2 regions of the Streptomyces sp. HSG2 genome follow, and region 1 is predicted to be linked to the other one. Evidence: riboswitches for the same ligand, from Rfam matches in the RefSeq annotation. Region 1 holds a riboswitch; the other holds the start of a gene.
The links. Region 1 has a riboswitch for glycine ahead of gcvT (glycine cleavage system aminomethyltransferase GcvT). Riboswitches for the same ligand answer to the same signal wherever they lie in the genome.

Region 1 (4,408 bases):
GAACGCCCACACCGCCGCCCGGTGCGTGGGGGTTGAGCCAGACGCCGGTCCGGGTGGGAAAGAGAGAGCGGGCCGCCTCCAAGCCGTCGGCGACCTCGTACGAGCGGTCCCAGCCACTGGCGGAAAGCTCACGGGCGGACGTCACGCAGGGGACGTAGTCGCTTCCGGCCACCTCCATCCCGGCGTAGCGCGCGTCGGGTGAACCCTCCTGCCCTTCCCACAGGAGCATCCAGACCCGGCCCGAACCGGGGACGGCGAGCGCGCGCAACAGCGCCTCGTACGCCTCGTAGCGCCCGGGCGTCACCTGGCGCAGCATCTGCTCGACCGATCCGGCCGCGGTGCCGCTGGCGCTCACCTGTATCGCCCCCTTGAGAAGTCGCCCTGAATATGAAACCAGCTTAGGGGCCCTCCCGGACAGCGGGCGTCCCCCGGACGTGGGCCCGCACACGCGCCGCCGCCGTCCGGGCGCCCGTCCCGCCGAGCGCCCCCGGCGAAGGGCGCGGCCCCCACCGGGACTCCTGTCAGGAGTCCCGTCGATAGAACGGGCCGGTCCGCTCTCGCATCCAGTCGCAGACCGGATCGTCTGCCGCGTCCAACAGCACCAGATGGACCGGCCAGGGCGGCGGGGCCGCGGCGAGAGCCCTGCCCAACGCCTCCCGGGGGAGGGCATGGGCATCCCCGACCACGTCCGACACCTCCACACCCACGAACAACACCGGTTCGCCCGCCTCGACCGAGGCCAGGCAACGGCGAGCCGTGCGGACTCCGCCGACGGCGTCGAACTCCGCGCAGGCGGCGCCGAGGAAGGCCACCGGATCGTCACGCCAGTCGGGCTCGGACAGCGTGACCCGCCCGCCCCGAGCCTCCCCGTCGAGCGGATCGCGCCCCACCCTGCACAGCTCGGCGACGGCCGGCGGCGGAAGCGGCAGCCCCACCGCGCCCTCCGGGTTCACCACGACGCCGACCTGGGGTGGCAACCCTCGGGCGAACTCCACAGCGGGTGCGACGGCGAACGACGTGTGCGCGCCGGCCACTCGGCGCAACTGCCCCTCGGAGCTGAACACCGGGACGTAGGCCTGGCCTTCGATCTCCATCGCGGGCAGGTCGAGCGGGGCGCCGCCCGCGCCGCGACCTGCCGGCAGCGGCACCCAGACACGACTCCGTCCCAGCACCTCCACGATCCGCGCGCCCGCCGTCCGCACTCCGAGCGAGGCGGCGAGGGTCTCCTCCAACTCGTTCGCCGGCCAGCCGTCGTAGGGCCCGGGTGGAGTCTGTGACGGGGTGTCCGCGGAATACTCCGGGGAACCCGCTGGGTAGTCCATCTGCGTACCGCCTGCTCGAACCGCTTGCTGTGGCGGAAAGGCTAGCCCCTCGGGGAGTCCGGCACCGCCTCCGTGACCGTTCTCGAGGGGCGCCCGACACCGGACCCGCCGCCGCGGCCCCGAATCGGCGCACCGACACGGCCGCATCGGGGACCGCAGGGGCCGGACGTCGGTCAGCCGGCGGCACGGCGCGCCCGCCGTCGCGGACGGCCGCGGGGCTCCGCCTTCGGCGTGTCCGCGAAGGCGATGCGGCGCACCGCGTCGGCCGACTCGCGGTCCAGCAGCACCGCCGAGGCCGCGCCGACGGGGAGGCTGCCGCTGCCGGCCGAACGCAGCAACCGGGTGGTGGCCGAGCGGTGGCGCGCGAAGGCGTAGCGGGAAACGCCCCGGCCGCGCTCGCGTTGACCCGCCAAGGCCGTCTCGGCGTCGACGTCGATGAGCAACAGGTGCAGGCGGGAGCCGCGCCGGCGGGCCTCACGGGCCAACCACGCACGCACCCAGGCCTGGGTTCCGCAGTCGTGGACCACCACCCCGGTGCCGGAGCGCAACGCGCGGCGCAGCCCCGCGAAGTGGGCGATCCGCACCAGGGGTCGGTAGAGGGCGTACGGGAGGAAGCGCGGCATCCGGCGGTCCCACCGGTCGCGCGTGTCCTGCGAGTCGACGCGGGTGCCACGCGCGGCGCGCCTCATCAGGGTGGACTTGCCGCTGCCGGGGAGGCCGGTGACGACGACCAGGTCGGCGGGGCCGAAGAGCAGGGCACGCGGACCGCGTCCGACGTCGTCGCGGAGGTCGCGGACGACGGGAGCCGGCAGCGTGGCGGACTCCTCCCCCGCGGCGACGGCGGGCTGCCCCGGCAGCGCGAGGCCGGAGGTGGTGGCGTAGGCCGTGGTCCTGTTCACCGTGATCGTCCTCCCCTGGGGCGGTTCACCCGTTCCCGTCCCGTCGAGTGTAAAGAGCCGGCAATCCCCGGGTCTCGCGATTTCGTGCGCGTACTGCCACAGCCCGGTCACCGCGGACCTCCGGGAGAGGCCGGACGTTCGGGCCGGACAGGCACCGGACCGGCGCGCGAACGAGGGGACGACGCCGAATCGCCCCGGGCGATTCGGTGCCGGTCCGAGCGGTGACGTGGGCGGCCGGCGCGAAGGTGACGCGTGCGAACGTGTGGTCGACCCGACCGAGGCGCACCGTGATCCCCCGTCCCTCGGGCCGGGGACGATGTCACGGAAGACGGGTCTGCCCGGACCGGGCGACCCGTGCGATGATGTGGCCGCCAACTGCATACCGGCCGTTCGAATCCGCGCGGGAGAGTTCCCGGTCCTCGGACCGGGGCGCCGAAGGAGCAAGTACCTCCCTTGAATCTCTCAGGCCCCGTTACCGCGCGGGCGAGGCACATCTGAAAAGCGGGCCGCCCCCGTCCGGCGACCCCACCCACGGTGCAAGCCCTGCCCGTCGCGCTCCGACGGTCACGGCGAACCTCTCAGGTTCCGATGACAGATGGGGAGGAACGACCTCGCCGTCACCGCCTTGGGAGACCACCGACCGATGAGCAGTAACGAACCCCGCCGTACCGCGCTCGACGCCGTGCACCGCTCGCTCGGTGCGACCATGACCGACTTCGCCGGCTGGGAGATGCCGTTGCGCTACGGCTCCGAGCGGGACGAGCACGTCGCCGTCCGCACCCGGGCCGGGCTCTTCGACCTCTCGCACATGGGCGAGATCGCCGTCACCGGCGCCTCCGCCGCGGCCCTCTTGGACCACGCGCTGGTGGGCGACCTCGGCGGACTCAAGCCCGGCCGGGCACGCTACACCATGATCTGCCGGGAGGACGGGGGCATCCTGGACGATCTCATCGTGTACCGCCTGGCCGAGACGGAGTACCTGGTCGTCGCCAACGCCGCCAACGCGGAGGTCGTGCTGGACGCGCTGACCCGGCGGGCGGCGGGCTTCGACGCGCGGGTCCGCGACGACCGGGACGCCTACGCCCTGCTGGCGGTACAGGGGCCTCGGGCGGCGGAGATCCTGGGGGGCCTCACCGACGCCGACCTGGAGGGACTGCGGTACTACGCCGGTCTGCCGGGCACCGTGGCGGGTGTGTCGGCTCTGATCGCCCGCACCGGCTACACGGGCGAGGACGGTTTCGAACTGTTCGTCGATCCGGCCGACGCGGTGGCCCTCTGGCAGGCGCTGACCGCGGCGGGCGAGGGGGCCGGTCTGGTCCCGTGCGGTCTGTCCTGTCGGGACACGCTGCGTCTTGAGGCCGGGATGCCGCTGTACGGGCACGAGCTGAGCACGTCTCTGACCCCCTTCGACGCCGGACTGGGTCGGGTGGTGAAGTTCCAGAAGGAGGGGGACTTCGTCGGGCGGACCGCCTTGGAGGCCGCTGCCGCCCGCGCCGAGGGGAACCCGCCCCGCGTCCTGGTCGGCCTGGTGGCCGAGGGCCGTCGGGTGCCGCGCGCCGGCTACCCGGTGGTCGCCGAGGGGATCGTGATCGGCGAAGTCACCTCCGGCGCCCCGTCGCCGACCCTGGGAAGGCCGGTGGCGATGGCCTACGTCGACGCTTCGCACGCGGCGCCGGGCACGACCGGGGTGGCGGTGGACATCCGCGGCGCCCACGAACCCTACGAGGTGGTGGCCCTGCCCTTCTACAAGCGTAGAAAGTAGTCGCGCCGCAGGCCGGAGCCCGCCCGACCCCGTCGCCCGCGCGGCGCGCCGGACCCGGGGCCGCGGCCCGACCGTCACTCCGACGAACCCCCCCTTCGACACCTTTGTCACGCGTACAGGAGAATTCAGGCATGAGCAACCCCCAGCAGCTGCGGTACAGCAAGGAGCACGAGTGGCTGTCGGACGCCGTGGACGGCGTGTCGACGGTCGGCATCACGGCGCACGCGGCCGACGCGCTCGGCGACGTGGTCTTCGTGCAGCTCCCCGAGGTCGGGGACGCCGTCTCCGCCGGCGAGACCTGTGGTGAGCTGGAGTCGACCAAGTCCGTCTCCGACCTGTACTCCCCGGTGTCCGGCGAGATCACGGAGGTCAACCAGGACGTGGTGGACGATCCCTCGCTGGTGAACTCGGCACCATTCGAAAAC
Region 2 (4,408 bases), 3.4 Mb from region 1:
TCACCTCGGATGGCGATCATCGCCTCGCAGAAGCGGTCGATCTCCACGAGGTCCTCCGACTCGGTGGGCTCGATCATCAGCGTGCCGGCCACCGGGAAGGACATCGTCGGCGCGTGGAAGCCGTAGTCGATCAGACGCTTGGCGACGTCGTCGACGGTGACCCCGGTCGCCTTCGTGAGCGGACGGAGGTCGACGACGCACTCGTGGGCGACGAGGCCGTCGGGCCCGGTGTAGAGGACCGGGTAGTGCGGTTCGAGGCGCTTGGCGATGTAGTTGGCGGAGAGCACCGCCACCTGCGTGGCCCGGCGCAGACCCTCGCCGCCCATCAGGCGGACGTACGCCCAGGAGATGGGCAGGATTCCGGCCGAACCCCAGGGAGCCGACGACACCGGACCCACCCCGCCGTCCGGGCTCGCGGGGAGCGCGGGGTGGCCCGGCAGGTAGGGGGCGAGGTGGGCGCGCACGGCGACCGGTCCGACCCCCGGCCCACCGCCGCCGTGGGGGACGCAGAAGGTCTTGTGAAGGTTCAGGTGCGAGACGTCCCCGCCGAAGTGGCCGGGCTTGGCGAGGCCGACGAGCGCGTTCAGGTTGGCCCCGTCCACGTAGACCTGCCCACCAGCGTCGTGCGTGGCGGCGCAGATGTCGGCCACGTGTTCCTCGAACACGCCGTGCGTGGACGGATACGTGATCATCAGGACGGCCAGTTCCTCCCGGTGCTCCGCGATCTTGTCCCGGAGGTCCGCGACGTCGATCTCGCCGTCCTCGGCGGTGCGGACGACGACGACCCGCATCCCCGCCATCACGGCGCTGGCGGCGTTGGTGCCGTGCGCCGAGGAGGGGATGAGACACACGGTCCGCCGCTCCTCGCCGTTGGCCCGGTGGTAGGCGCGGACGGCGAGGAGACCGGCGAGCTCTCCCTGGGAGCCCGCGTTCGGTTGCAGGGAGACCCGGTCGTAGCCGGTGACCTCGGCCAGACGCTCCTCCAGCTCCCGGATGAGCGTCAGGTAGCCCTCGGCCTGCTCGACGGGCGCGAAGGGGTGCATCCGCCCGAACTCGGGCCAGGTCACCGGTTCCATCTCCGTCGTGGCGTTGAGCTTCATCGTGCAGGAGCCGAGCGGGATCATGCCGCGGTCCAACGCGTAGTCCCGGTCGGCCAGGCGACGCAGATAGCGCAGCATGGCCGTCTCCGAGCGATGGGCGTGGAAGACCGGGTGGGTGAGGTACGCGTCGTCGCGAAGGAGGTCCTCGGGCAGAGCGTCCTCGCTCGTCGCGTCCAGCGCCTCGATGTCGCCCCCGACGCCGAAGGCCGCCCACACCGCCGCCACCTGGGCCCGCCCGGTGGTCTCGTCGCAGGCGAGGGAGACGTGGTCGGCATCGACGAGGCGAAGGTTGACGCCGTTCTCCCTGCCGGCGGCCACCACCTCGGCGCCGCGCCCCGGGACGCGGGCGGTGACGGTGTCGAAGTAGGCGGCGTGCACCACCTCGACCCCCCCGGCGCGCAGCCCCGCCGCCACCACCGCGGCGTAGCGGTGGGTGCGACGGGCGATGGTCCGCAGGCCCTCGGGTCCGTGATGGACCGCGTACATACCGGCCATGACCGCGAGCAGCACCTGCGCGGTGCAGATGTTGCTCGTGGCCTTCTCCCGGCGGATGTGCTGCTCCCGGGTCTGCAACGCGAGGCGGTAGGCCCTGTCGCCGTCCGCGTCCACCGAGACGCCCACGAGACGGCCGGGCAGGCTTCGCGCCATCTTCTCCCGCACGGCCATGTAGCCGGCGTGCGGTCCTCCGAAGCCCATCGGAACGCCGAAGCGCTGGGTGGTGCCGACCGCGATGTCCGCGCCCAGCTCGCCGGGCGACTTCAGCAGTGTCAGGGCCAGCAGGTCGGCGGCCACCGTCACGAGGGCGCCGAGTTCGTGGGCGCGATCGACGAGCGGCCTGATGTCGCGAACCGCTCCGGAGGCCCCCGGGTACTGGATCAGCACCCCGTTGATCTCCCGTTCGGCGATCTCGTCCGGGACGCCGTCCGCGAGGTCGGCGACGACGACCTCGACCCCGGCGGGCTCGGCCCGCGTCCGGAGCACCGCTATGGTCTGCGGCAGCGCGTCCGCGTCGACGAGGAACAGCCCTCTCTTGTTCTTGCCCATGCGGCGGGAGAGCGCCATGGCCTCCGCGGCCGCGGTGCCCTCGTCGAGCAGCGAGGCGCCCGAGGTGGGCAGCCCCGTGAGGTCGGCCACCATCGTCTGGAAGTTCAACAGGGCTTCCAGCCGGCCCTGTGAGATCTCCGGCTGGTAGGGCGTGTAGGCCGTGTACCAGGCCGGGTTCTCCAGCACGTTGCGCAGGATCACCGGCGGGGTGAAGGTGCCGTGGTACCCCAGGCCGATCATGGAGTGGAGGACCTGGTTCCGGCCCGCGAGTTCGCGCAGCTCGGCGAGGACCTCCGGTTCGGTGCGCGCGTCCGGCAGGTCCAGCGCCTCGGTGTTCTTGATCACGTCCGGGACGGCGGCGGCGGTGAGTTCGTCCAGCGAGCCGTAGCCCACCTGCGCGAGCATCTTGGCCATGGCCTCGTGATCGGGGCCGATGTGGCGCTGCTCGAAGGGGGTTCCCCGTTCGAGGCGGGAGAGGGGAATGCGATGGGCGGTCATGGGCGGAGGCCTCCTGGTCTGACACGACCTTCGAGGGGCACCACGGCGCGGGTGCCCGGACGGCCTCCCCCTCTGTCATCTCCACCTGAGAGCTTCACCGGGCGCCCGTGAGACCCGGCTTTCCCCGTCGGTGAGAGCGGAAACCGTCGACACCCGCCCTACTTTCCAGAGTGACCTCGTCCGTGCGGTACGGGATGCCTGAGAGATTCCGGGGAGGATTTGCTCCTTCGGCGCCCTCCGACGGCGGTCGGGGGACTCTCCCGCACGGGTTCAGCGGCCGATCTCAGCCTACCAGCGGGTCCGGCCCGAGGCCCTCGAGTGGCCGCCGCCCGGATTCTGCCGTTCTGTAGTGCTTACGGATGACTCATCGAATGAGTGCGACCCGTGGAGGGACCGTGCGTACCGACATCGATCCACGCGACCTGATCGGCCGCAAGGCCTTCGACCGCGACGGCACCAAGATCGGCACGATCGACGAGGTCTACCTCGACGACGCCACCGGCGTACCCGAGTGGGCGGCCATCCGCACCGGTCTGTTCAGCAGGGACGCGTTCGTGCCGCTGGACCCGAGCGAACTGGTCGAGGGCGTGCTCCGGGTTCCCTTCGCACGGGCCCTGATCAAGGAGGCCCCGGACTTCGGCGTGGGGCGGCACCTCTCCCCCGAGCAGGAGTTGCAGCTCTACCACCACTACGGACTCGAGGTGTCCGCGGCGTCCGAGGAACCGGACTCCGAGTTCGGCAGGCTGGCCGGTTCCGAGGAGAACTGAGAACATCGCGAGGAGGGCGGCGTGGCGGCGGGAGCCGTCAGAGGAAGCGGCTCGGCGGGTTCGAGCGCCGGGTCGTCGGCGAGGAAGGTCCGGACCCGGCCCGGTTCCCCGTCCGGTCTCTCGAAGCGCACGGTGACCCGACCCAGCCCGCTCCCCTGGACCCACCCGGGTCCGAGGACGGCGTGACACACGTCGTGTCCGGGAACCCAGCGCCGCTCGCCCGCCGGCTCCGGCGCGCCGTCGGGCTCCTCGGCGCCGCCTTCCTCGTCCTCGGTCTGCTCCGGTCCGCCCGCGGCCTGCGCGAAGAGGTCCTCCTGGGTGTAGTCGGCCAGTCCGCTGACGCCCACCCCCAGCAGACGGACCCCGCCCGTGGTGTCCACCGAGTCCAGCAGTCGCGCCGCGGCCTCCCGCACCACGGTCGGGTCGTCCGTGGGCCCCCGGAGGGTCTCCGATCGGGTCAGGGTGGCGAAGTCGTAGCGGCGCACCTTGAGCACGATGGTCCGGCCGGACAGACCGGCCGTGCGCAGGCGGTGGACACAGCGCCCGGCGAGTCGCCGCACTTCGAGGGCCACCCGGGTCCGGTCGTGGAGATCGACGTCGTAGGTGTCCTCGACCGACACCGACTTGGCCTCCCGATCGGCCGTCACGGGCCGCTCGTCACGGGCCGTCGCCATGGCGAACAGCGCCCTGCCGTGGGCCCCGCCCAACAGGCGCACCAACTCGGCCTCGCCGGCCCGGGCGATCTCGTCCACCGTGTGGATCCCCGCCCGCCGCAGGTGGTCTCCGGTCGCCGGGCCCACTCCGGGCAGGACACGCGCGCTCAGCGGGCCGAGCAGGGCGCGCTCGGTTCCCGGAGTGATCACCACGAGTCCGTCGGGTTTGGCCTTCTCCGAAGCGATCTTGGCGACCATCTTGGACGCGGCGAGTCCCACCGAGGCGGTCAGCCCCGTCGCCGCGCGGATGTCCGCCCGCAGCCCGACGGCGGCTTCTCGGGCCGAG

Region 2: another riboswitch for glycine. It lies ahead of gcvP (aminomethyl-transferring glycine dehydrogenase); the one in region 1 lies ahead of gcvT (glycine cleavage system aminomethyltransferase GcvT).

Annotation. Positions count from the first base shown of each region.
Region 1 is NZ_CP066801.1:1,307,302-1,311,709, forward strand. Features, by position in the region: gene JEK78_RS05205 (enhanced serine sensitivity protein SseB C-terminal domain-containing protein) at 1-355, opposite strand, end outside; gene JEK78_RS05210 (enhanced serine sensitivity protein SseB) at 522-1,322, opposite strand; gene JEK78_RS05215 (AAA family ATPase) at 1,496-2,221, opposite strand; glycine riboswitch at 2,613-2,709, shown strand; gene gcvT (glycine cleavage system aminomethyltransferase GcvT) at 2,865-3,983, shown strand; gene gcvH (glycine cleavage system protein GcvH) at 4,115-4,408, shown strand, end outside.
Region 2 is NZ_CP066801.1:4,741,608-4,746,015, reverse strand. Features, by position in the region: gene gcvP (aminomethyl-transferring glycine dehydrogenase) at 1-2,642, opposite strand, end outside; glycine riboswitch at 2,818-2,915, opposite strand; gene JEK78_RS20635 (PRC-barrel domain-containing protein) at 3,038-3,409, shown strand; gene JEK78_RS20630 (DNA polymerase IV) at 3,331-4,408, opposite strand, start outside.